Regions from separate parts of the Micromonospora sp. NPDC048986 genome, predicted to be linked through region 1. Evidence: predicted binding sites of a transcription regulator. Region 1 holds the regulator's gene; each other region holds the start of a gene.
The links. Region 1 encodes HrcA, which represses chaperone genes, less so after heat shock. Its sites were predicted from a motif close to GGTTNGCACNCTCNNNNNGAGNGTGCNAACC; they were not measured.
Positions count from the first base shown of each region.

Region 2: a site for HrcA is predicted at 1,130-1,160, ahead of groES (co-chaperone GroES). Genes of this name have one in related genera too.
Region 3: a site for HrcA is predicted at 1,335-1,365, ahead of groL (chaperonin GroEL). Genes of this name have one in related genera too.

Region 1 covers NZ_JBEZFJ010000008.1:70,929-73,192, reverse strand. Annotated here, with positions in the region: gene dnaJ (molecular chaperone DnaJ) at 1-313, opposite strand, end outside; gene hrcA (heat-inducible transcriptional repressor HrcA) at 389-1,411, opposite strand; gene AB0B94_RS17735 (hypothetical protein) at 1,496-1,639, opposite strand; gene AB0B94_RS17730 (DUF4870 domain-containing protein) at 1,638-2,264, shown strand.
Region 2 covers NZ_JBEZFJ010000007.1:3,343-5,606, forward strand. Annotated here, with positions in the region: gene groL (chaperonin GroEL) at 1-611, opposite strand, end outside; gene groES (co-chaperone GroES) at 682-996, opposite strand; gene AB0B94_RS15670 (methyltransferase domain-containing protein) at 1,256-2,264, shown strand, end outside.
Region 3 covers NZ_JBEZFJ010000007.1:330,352-332,615, forward strand. Annotated here, with positions in the region: gene groL (chaperonin GroEL) at 1-1,140, opposite strand, end outside; gene AB0B94_RS17290 (hypothetical protein) at 1,413-2,264, opposite strand, start outside.

The sequences.
Region 1 (2,264 bases):
CGGCACCGCCGAAGAACGCGTCCATGATGTCCTGGAAACCGACGAACGGGCCGGCGCCTCCGGGGCCACCCGGGCCGCCAGCGCCGCCGCCACCCGGGGCGAGTGGGTCGCCACCCAGGTCGACGATCTGCCGCTTCCGGTCGTCCGAGAGCACCTCGTACGCGGCGTTGATGTCCTTGAACTTCTCCTGAGCCTCCGGGTCCGGATTGACGTCCGGGTGGAACTGGCGTGCCAGCTTGCGGTAGGCGCGCTTGATCTCGTCATCGGAGGCTTCCCGGCTCACACCGAGAATGCCGTAGTAGTCCCTGGCCACTGCGTTCCGTGTCCTCATGTTCGTCTCGCGTTGCGCCGGTCGGCGGCCGCAGCCGGCCGCATCGGCCCTGACCAATCAGTTCTGGGCCAGCAACTCGCCCACGTAGCGTGCCACGGCGCGCACCGTGGCGATGTTGCCGGGGTAGTCCATCCGGGTGGGCCCCAGCACCCCCAGGCCACCCACGATGGTGGTGCCCGGGCCGTACCCGGTGCTGACCACCGAGGCGGCGCGCAGGTTGTCGAACTCGTTCTCGTCGCCGATCAGCACCCGGGTCGTGCTCGGCTCGGTCTCACCGATGAGCTTGAGTAGCACGACCTCCTCCTCCAGAGCTTCGAGGATCGGCCGCAGGGAGCCCTGGAAGTCGAGCAGGCCGCCGCGGGTGAGGTTCGCGGTGCCGGCGAGCGCGATCCGTTCCTCGTGCCGTTCGACGAGCGTCTCCAGCAGGACGGTGGCGAGCGTGGTCATGGTCGGACGCAGCCCGGTCGGCGCTTCCTCGACAAGCGCCTGCACCAGCGGCGGCGTCTCGGACAGCCGGGCGTTGGCGAGCTTCTCGTTGATCAGTCGACGCAGGTCGGTGACGTCGTCGGCGGGCACCGGCCCGGGCAGTTCCACGAGTCGCTGTTCCACCCGCCCGGTGTCGGCGATCATGACGAGCATCAGCCGGGTGGTGGAGATCGGCACCAGCTCCAGGTGACGCACCGAGGAGCGGGCCAGGCTCGGGTACTGAACGACGGCGACCTGCCGGGTCAGTTGGGCGAGCAGCCGCACCGTGCGGTGCACCACGTCGTCGAGGTCGACAGCGCCGACCAGGAACCGCTCGATGGCCCGGCGCTCGGCCGGGCTGAGCGGCTTGACCCGGGAGAGCCTGTCGACGAAGAGGCGGTAGCCGCGGTCGGTGGGCACCCGGCCGGCACTGGTGTGCGGCTGCCGGATGTAGCCCTCCTCCTCCAGCACGGCCATGTCGTTGCGGACCGTGGCCGGGGAGACCCCGAGCTGGTGCCGCTCGACCAGCGCCTTGCTGCCGACCGGCTCCTGGGTGGAGACGTAGTCTTCGACGATGGCGCGGAGCACTGCGAGTTTGCGGTCGTCGAGACCCATCCTCCGCACCTCCTGTCGCACGTCGGCCGCCGACGCTCTGGGCCGGCCGGGCCGTCCTGGCACTCGACTGTAACGAGTGCCAGTCTACGTCGGCGGGCCCGCCGACGCGATGATCAACGGCCACCCGTCGGTGCGGCCCACGCCACCGGCGTTGAGCCGATCGGCCCGCACTGCCGGGCGATGTCGCTCTGGTGCGGCGTTGCCACGGGCACCTACCGTGACATCCATGACTGAACCTCCTCGCCCTCCCGGGTCGGGCGACCCCGGCAACTTCCCGCCGGAGCCCACCTCCCCAGGCCCGTCTCCGTCGGCCGAGCCACCCACCGCACCACTGTCCGGGGCACCCGGCCCGGCCGGCTATCCCCCGGCCGGTGGCTATCCGCCGCCCACCGGTGACCAACCGCCGTCAGGCGGCTACCCTCCGGCAGGCGGCTACCCCCCACCCGGGGGCTACCCACCACCCGGCGGCTATCCGGCCGGTGGGGCCTACGGCGGCCCCGGCGGCGGCTACGCCAACAACGAGGACAAGACCTGGGCGCTGGTCGCTCACTTCGGCGGCGCCCTCGGCGCACTGGTCAGCTTCGGTCCGCTGGGCTTCGTCGCCCCGCTCATCGCCTACCTGGCCCGGGGTCAGCAGTCGCCGACCGTCCGGGCGCACGCCCTCGCCGCCCTGAACTTCCAGATCCTCTGGTCGATCATCGCGTTCGTGCTGCTCTTCGTGAGCTGGTGCCTGCTCTTCCTGCCCAGCATCGCCGTCGTGGTGATCCAGATCCTGTTCGGGATCATCGCCGGCATGAAGGCCAACGAGGGCACCCCGTACCGCTACCCGATGACTGCCAACTTCATCAAGTGA
Region 2 (2,264 bases), on a different contig from region 1:
GTGACGAAGTTCGGCGAGATGAAGCCCTTGTCGAACTGGAGACCCTCGGTCACGTCCAGTTCGGTGGTGAGCATCGAGCCTTCCTCGACGGTGATGACACCGTCGCGGCCGACCCGCTCCATCGCCTCGGCGATGAGGTCGCCGATGGTGGAGTCCTGCGCGGAGATCGTCGCCACGTTCGCGATCGACTCCTTGCTGGTGACCTCGGCGGCACGGCCGAGCAGCGCCTCGGAGACCTTGGTGGCCGCCGCGTCGATGCCCCGCTTGAGGCCGGCCGGGTTGGTCCCGGCGGTCACGTTGCGCAGACCCTCGCGAACCATCGCCTGGGCCAGCACGGTCGCGGTGGTGGTCCCGTCGCCGGCGACGTCGTTGGTCTTGGTCGCCACCTCCTTGACCAGCTGCGCGCCAAGGTTCTCGTACGGGTTGGTGAGCTCGATCTCCTTGGCGATGGTCACACCATCGTTGGTGATCGTCGGCGCACCGAATTTCTTGTCCAGGACGACGTTGCGCCCGCGCGGGCCGAGGGTGACCTTGACCGCGTCCGCGAGGGCGTTGACACCGTGCTCCAGCAGGTGCCGGGCGTCGTCCGAGAAGCTCAGGATCTTCGCCATTAATGTCCCTTCGAAGCGCCATTGCCCCGGCCCGGCGAGCCGGACCGGGGCAGTGGCACTGATCGGTTGCTTACTTCTCGATGACCGCGAGGACGTCGCGGGCGGAGAGCACCAGGTACTCCTCGCCGGCGTACTTGACCTCGGTGCCGCCGTACTTCGAGTAGAGGACGGTGTCGCCGACCTGCACGTCAACCGGAACCCGGTTGCCGTTGTCGTCGACGCGCCCCGGGCCCACAGCGAGGACAGTGCCCTCCTGCGGCTTCTCCTTGGCGGTGTCGGGGATCACGATGCCCGACGCCGTGGTGGTCTCAGCCTCATTCGCCTGGACCACGATGCGGTCCTCGAGCGGCTTGATCGCAACCTTGGTCGCGGTAGTCACGGGCATACCCTCCTGGGGTACTGGTTTCGTTGCTGGCCAGCGGGGCTGACCAGCGTCAATCTGCCTCATGCCACCGGGCGGTGCCGTCGTCGCGGGTGCCGGTCCGCCTGGCGTGCGCGCCCGGGTCGCGAGACCCGGAAGCTGGCACCCTCAGGGTGAGAGTGCTAATCGCAGGTTATTCCGTGGCTAGCACTCCGTCAAGGAGAGTGCCAGCGCGTCGCGCCCCGACAACCAGGATTTCCCTGTCGGCCGGGACAATGGCCGGGTGGATCTCGATCAGCTGGCGGCGCTGCGTACCCCTGAGGGGTCGGCCGCGCTCACGGCGGCGGCCGACCTGGCCGGCGGTGATCCACTGGTCGCGGCGTCGGCGCTGCGCGCGGCCGGGGTGCCGCCGACGTTGGCCGCGGCGGCACTGACCCAGGCCGAGCTGCGGCACCGGGCGGTGGGCAAGTTCGGCCCGGCCGCCGCTGGGATGTTCCTCACCCGTCCCGGCCTGGAGCAGGCCACCCGCCGGGTGGTCGCCGACAGTCGGGCGGCCCGGCTGTACGCGGCCGGCGTGCGCACCCTGGCCGACCTCGGGTGCGGGCTCGGGGCCGACGCGCTGGCCGCCGCCCGCGCCGGCATCAGGGTGTACGGGGTGGAGGCCGACCCGGTGACCGCGGCGATGGCCGCCGCCAACGCCGAGGCGGCCGGCCTGGCCGAGCTGTTCAGCGTCGAGTGCGGCGACGCGACCAGGTTCGACGTGTCAGGGGTCGACGGCGTCTTCTGCGATCCGGCCCGCCGCACGACCGGCACCGGACGTCGGATCTTCGACCCGCGCGCCTACTCGCCGCCGTGGGACTTCGTCACCGGGCTGGCCGATCGGGTGCCGCGCACAGTGGTGAAGGTCGCGCCGGGCGTGGACCACGCGCTCATTCCGGCCGGCGCGGAGGCCGAGTGGGTCGGCGTGGACGGCGACCTGGTCGAGGCCGCGCTCTGGTGCGGTGAGCTGGCGGAGGTGCCGCGTCGCGCCACCCTCTACCGCCAGCGCGGCGCTGAGGCCCACCGTCACCAGCTCACCGGCTCGGGTGCCGCCGAGGCACCGGTCGGGCCGCCGCGTCGTTACCTGTACGACCCGGACCCGGCGGTGGTGCGCGCGCACCTCGTCGCCGAACTGGCCACCGAACTGGACGCCACCCTCGGCGATCCGAGCATCGCGTATCTCTACGCCGACCAGCCGGTCCGCACCCCGTACGCGCGCTGCCTGGAGATCACCGACGTGCTGCCGTTCTCGC
Region 3 (2,264 bases), on a different contig from region 1:
GCCGACCTTGATCACCGCAACGCCGCCGGCCAGCTTGGCCAGCCGCTCCTGCAGCTTCTCCCGGTCGTAGTCGGAGTCGCTCTTGTCGATCTCGGCCCGGATCTGGTTGACCCGGCCCTGGATCTGCTCGGCGTCGCCGGCACCGTCGACGATGGTGGTCTCGTCCTTGGTCACCACGACCTTGCGGGCGCGGCCCAGCATGTCGAGGCTGGCGGCGTCGAGCTTGAGGCCGACCTCCTCGCTGATGACCTGGCCACCGGCGAGGATGGCGATGTCGGTCAGCATGGCCTTGCGGCGGTCACCGAAGCCCGGCGCCTTGACGGCGACCGACTTGAAGGTGCCACGGACCTTGTTGACCACCAGGGTGGCGAGGGCCTCGCCCTCCAGGTCCTCGGCGATGATCAGCAGCGGCTTGCCCGACTGCATGACCTTCTCCAGGATCGGAAGCAGGTCCTTCACCGACGAGATCTTGCTGTTGGCGATCAGGATGTACGGGTCGTCGAAGACGGCCTCCATACGCTCCGGGTCGGTCATGAAGTAGGCCGAGATGTAGCCCTTGTCGAAGCGCATACCCTCGGTGAGCTCCAGCTCCAGCCCGAAGGTGTTGCTCTCCTCGACGGTGATGACGCCTTCCTTGCCGACCTTGTCCATCGCCTCGGCGATGATCTCGCCGACGGTGCTGTCGCCAGCGGAGATGGAGGCGGTGGAGGCGATCTGCTCCTTGGTCTCGACGTCCTTGGCGAGCTTGGACAGCTCCTCCGAGACGCTCGCGACAGCAGCCTCGATGCCCCGCTTCAGGGCCATCGGGTTGGCGCCAGCGGCCACGTTGCGCAGGCCCTCGCGAACCAGGGCCTGGGCCAGGACGGTCGCCGTCGTCGTGCCGTCACCGGCAACGTCGTCGGTCTTCTTGGCGACCTCCTTGACCAGCTCAGCGCCGATCTTCTCGTACGGGTCCTCGAGCTCGATCTCCTTGGCGATGCTCACACCATCGTTGGTGATGGTGGGGGCACCCCACTTCTTCTCGAGCACGACGTTGCGGCCCTTGGGGCCGAGGGTCACCTTTACGGCGTCGGCGAGCTGGTTCATGCCCCGCTCGAGGCCGCGGCGCGCCTCTTCGTCGAACGCGATCATCTTGGCCATACGGCGTTGTCCTCCTGGACACTCACGGGCCACCCGAGATGTGTGCCCCGGATGGGCCGCCTGGTGTACGCACCTTGGGACGTCGCCACCTGGCGACGACGACGTCCTTCGGCCGGGCCGGATAGCCCGCGACGACCGGCCATGTGCCGCCCCGGCGTCTCCACGCCGGTGCAACCTGGCCCCACCGTCCCGACCATTGGCACTCACGGTATGCGAGTGCCAATGACTTGTTTAGCACTCTCACCTGCCGAGTGCAAGCACGATGCCGCCGCTCAGCCGAGTTCCGCGGCCAGTCCAGCGGTGTTCACCGGCCCCTCATGGGCACGCTGCTCGGCGTACGTCACCAGCAGACCGATCATCTGCGCGAGGTGGGCCGGCAGGGCCAGCACGGCGGTGATCCCGATCACCACCACCGCCACGGCGGCGGTACCTGCCGAGGAGAACGGATCCGTTCCGAGCGTGGAGGTGCCGAACCCTTCCAGGGCACCGGGGATCAGGGTGCCGACGATCACCGCCACGGCCACCAGGGCCACCCGTCCGAGCAGCAGGCCGAGTCGGTCGTGGAACATCCGGAACGATCGACCGATCGGGTTGTGCCGTTCGAAGAGATAGACCGGGCCGGCCATGCTCAGCGCGAAGGCAAGGTAGATGCCCGGCAGCAGACAGAAACAGACACCGACGCCGATGAGCAGACTGACCAACAGGGTCCAGCCCCACAGCCCGAGCGCCCGACGCAGGCCGTAGCGCAGCGCAGACTCCAGGCTGGCCGGCTGACCAGCCGCCTGCTTGGTGATCACCCAGGTGCCGGCGGCCCACCCGACAGACTGCACCAACCCGACCACCAGGCTGCCGCCGACCAGCAGGACCAGGAGACTCAGCAGTTCGACGGCGAAATTGTCCGGCAGGGTGGGTGCCGACGTCGATTCGGCCTGGGCGGCCCACTTCGCCGACGGGTCCAGCCCGAGGGAGACCACCGAGAGCACCGCCGCCGGCAGCACCTGGGTGAGCAACATGATCGGCACCAACTGCCGCCAGCCCCGCCGCAGCGCTCCGCCGCACCGGTTGAACCAGCCCTCGACACCGGCACCGGGCGGCGTGACCAGTGCGTCGTTCGGGTCGAACCC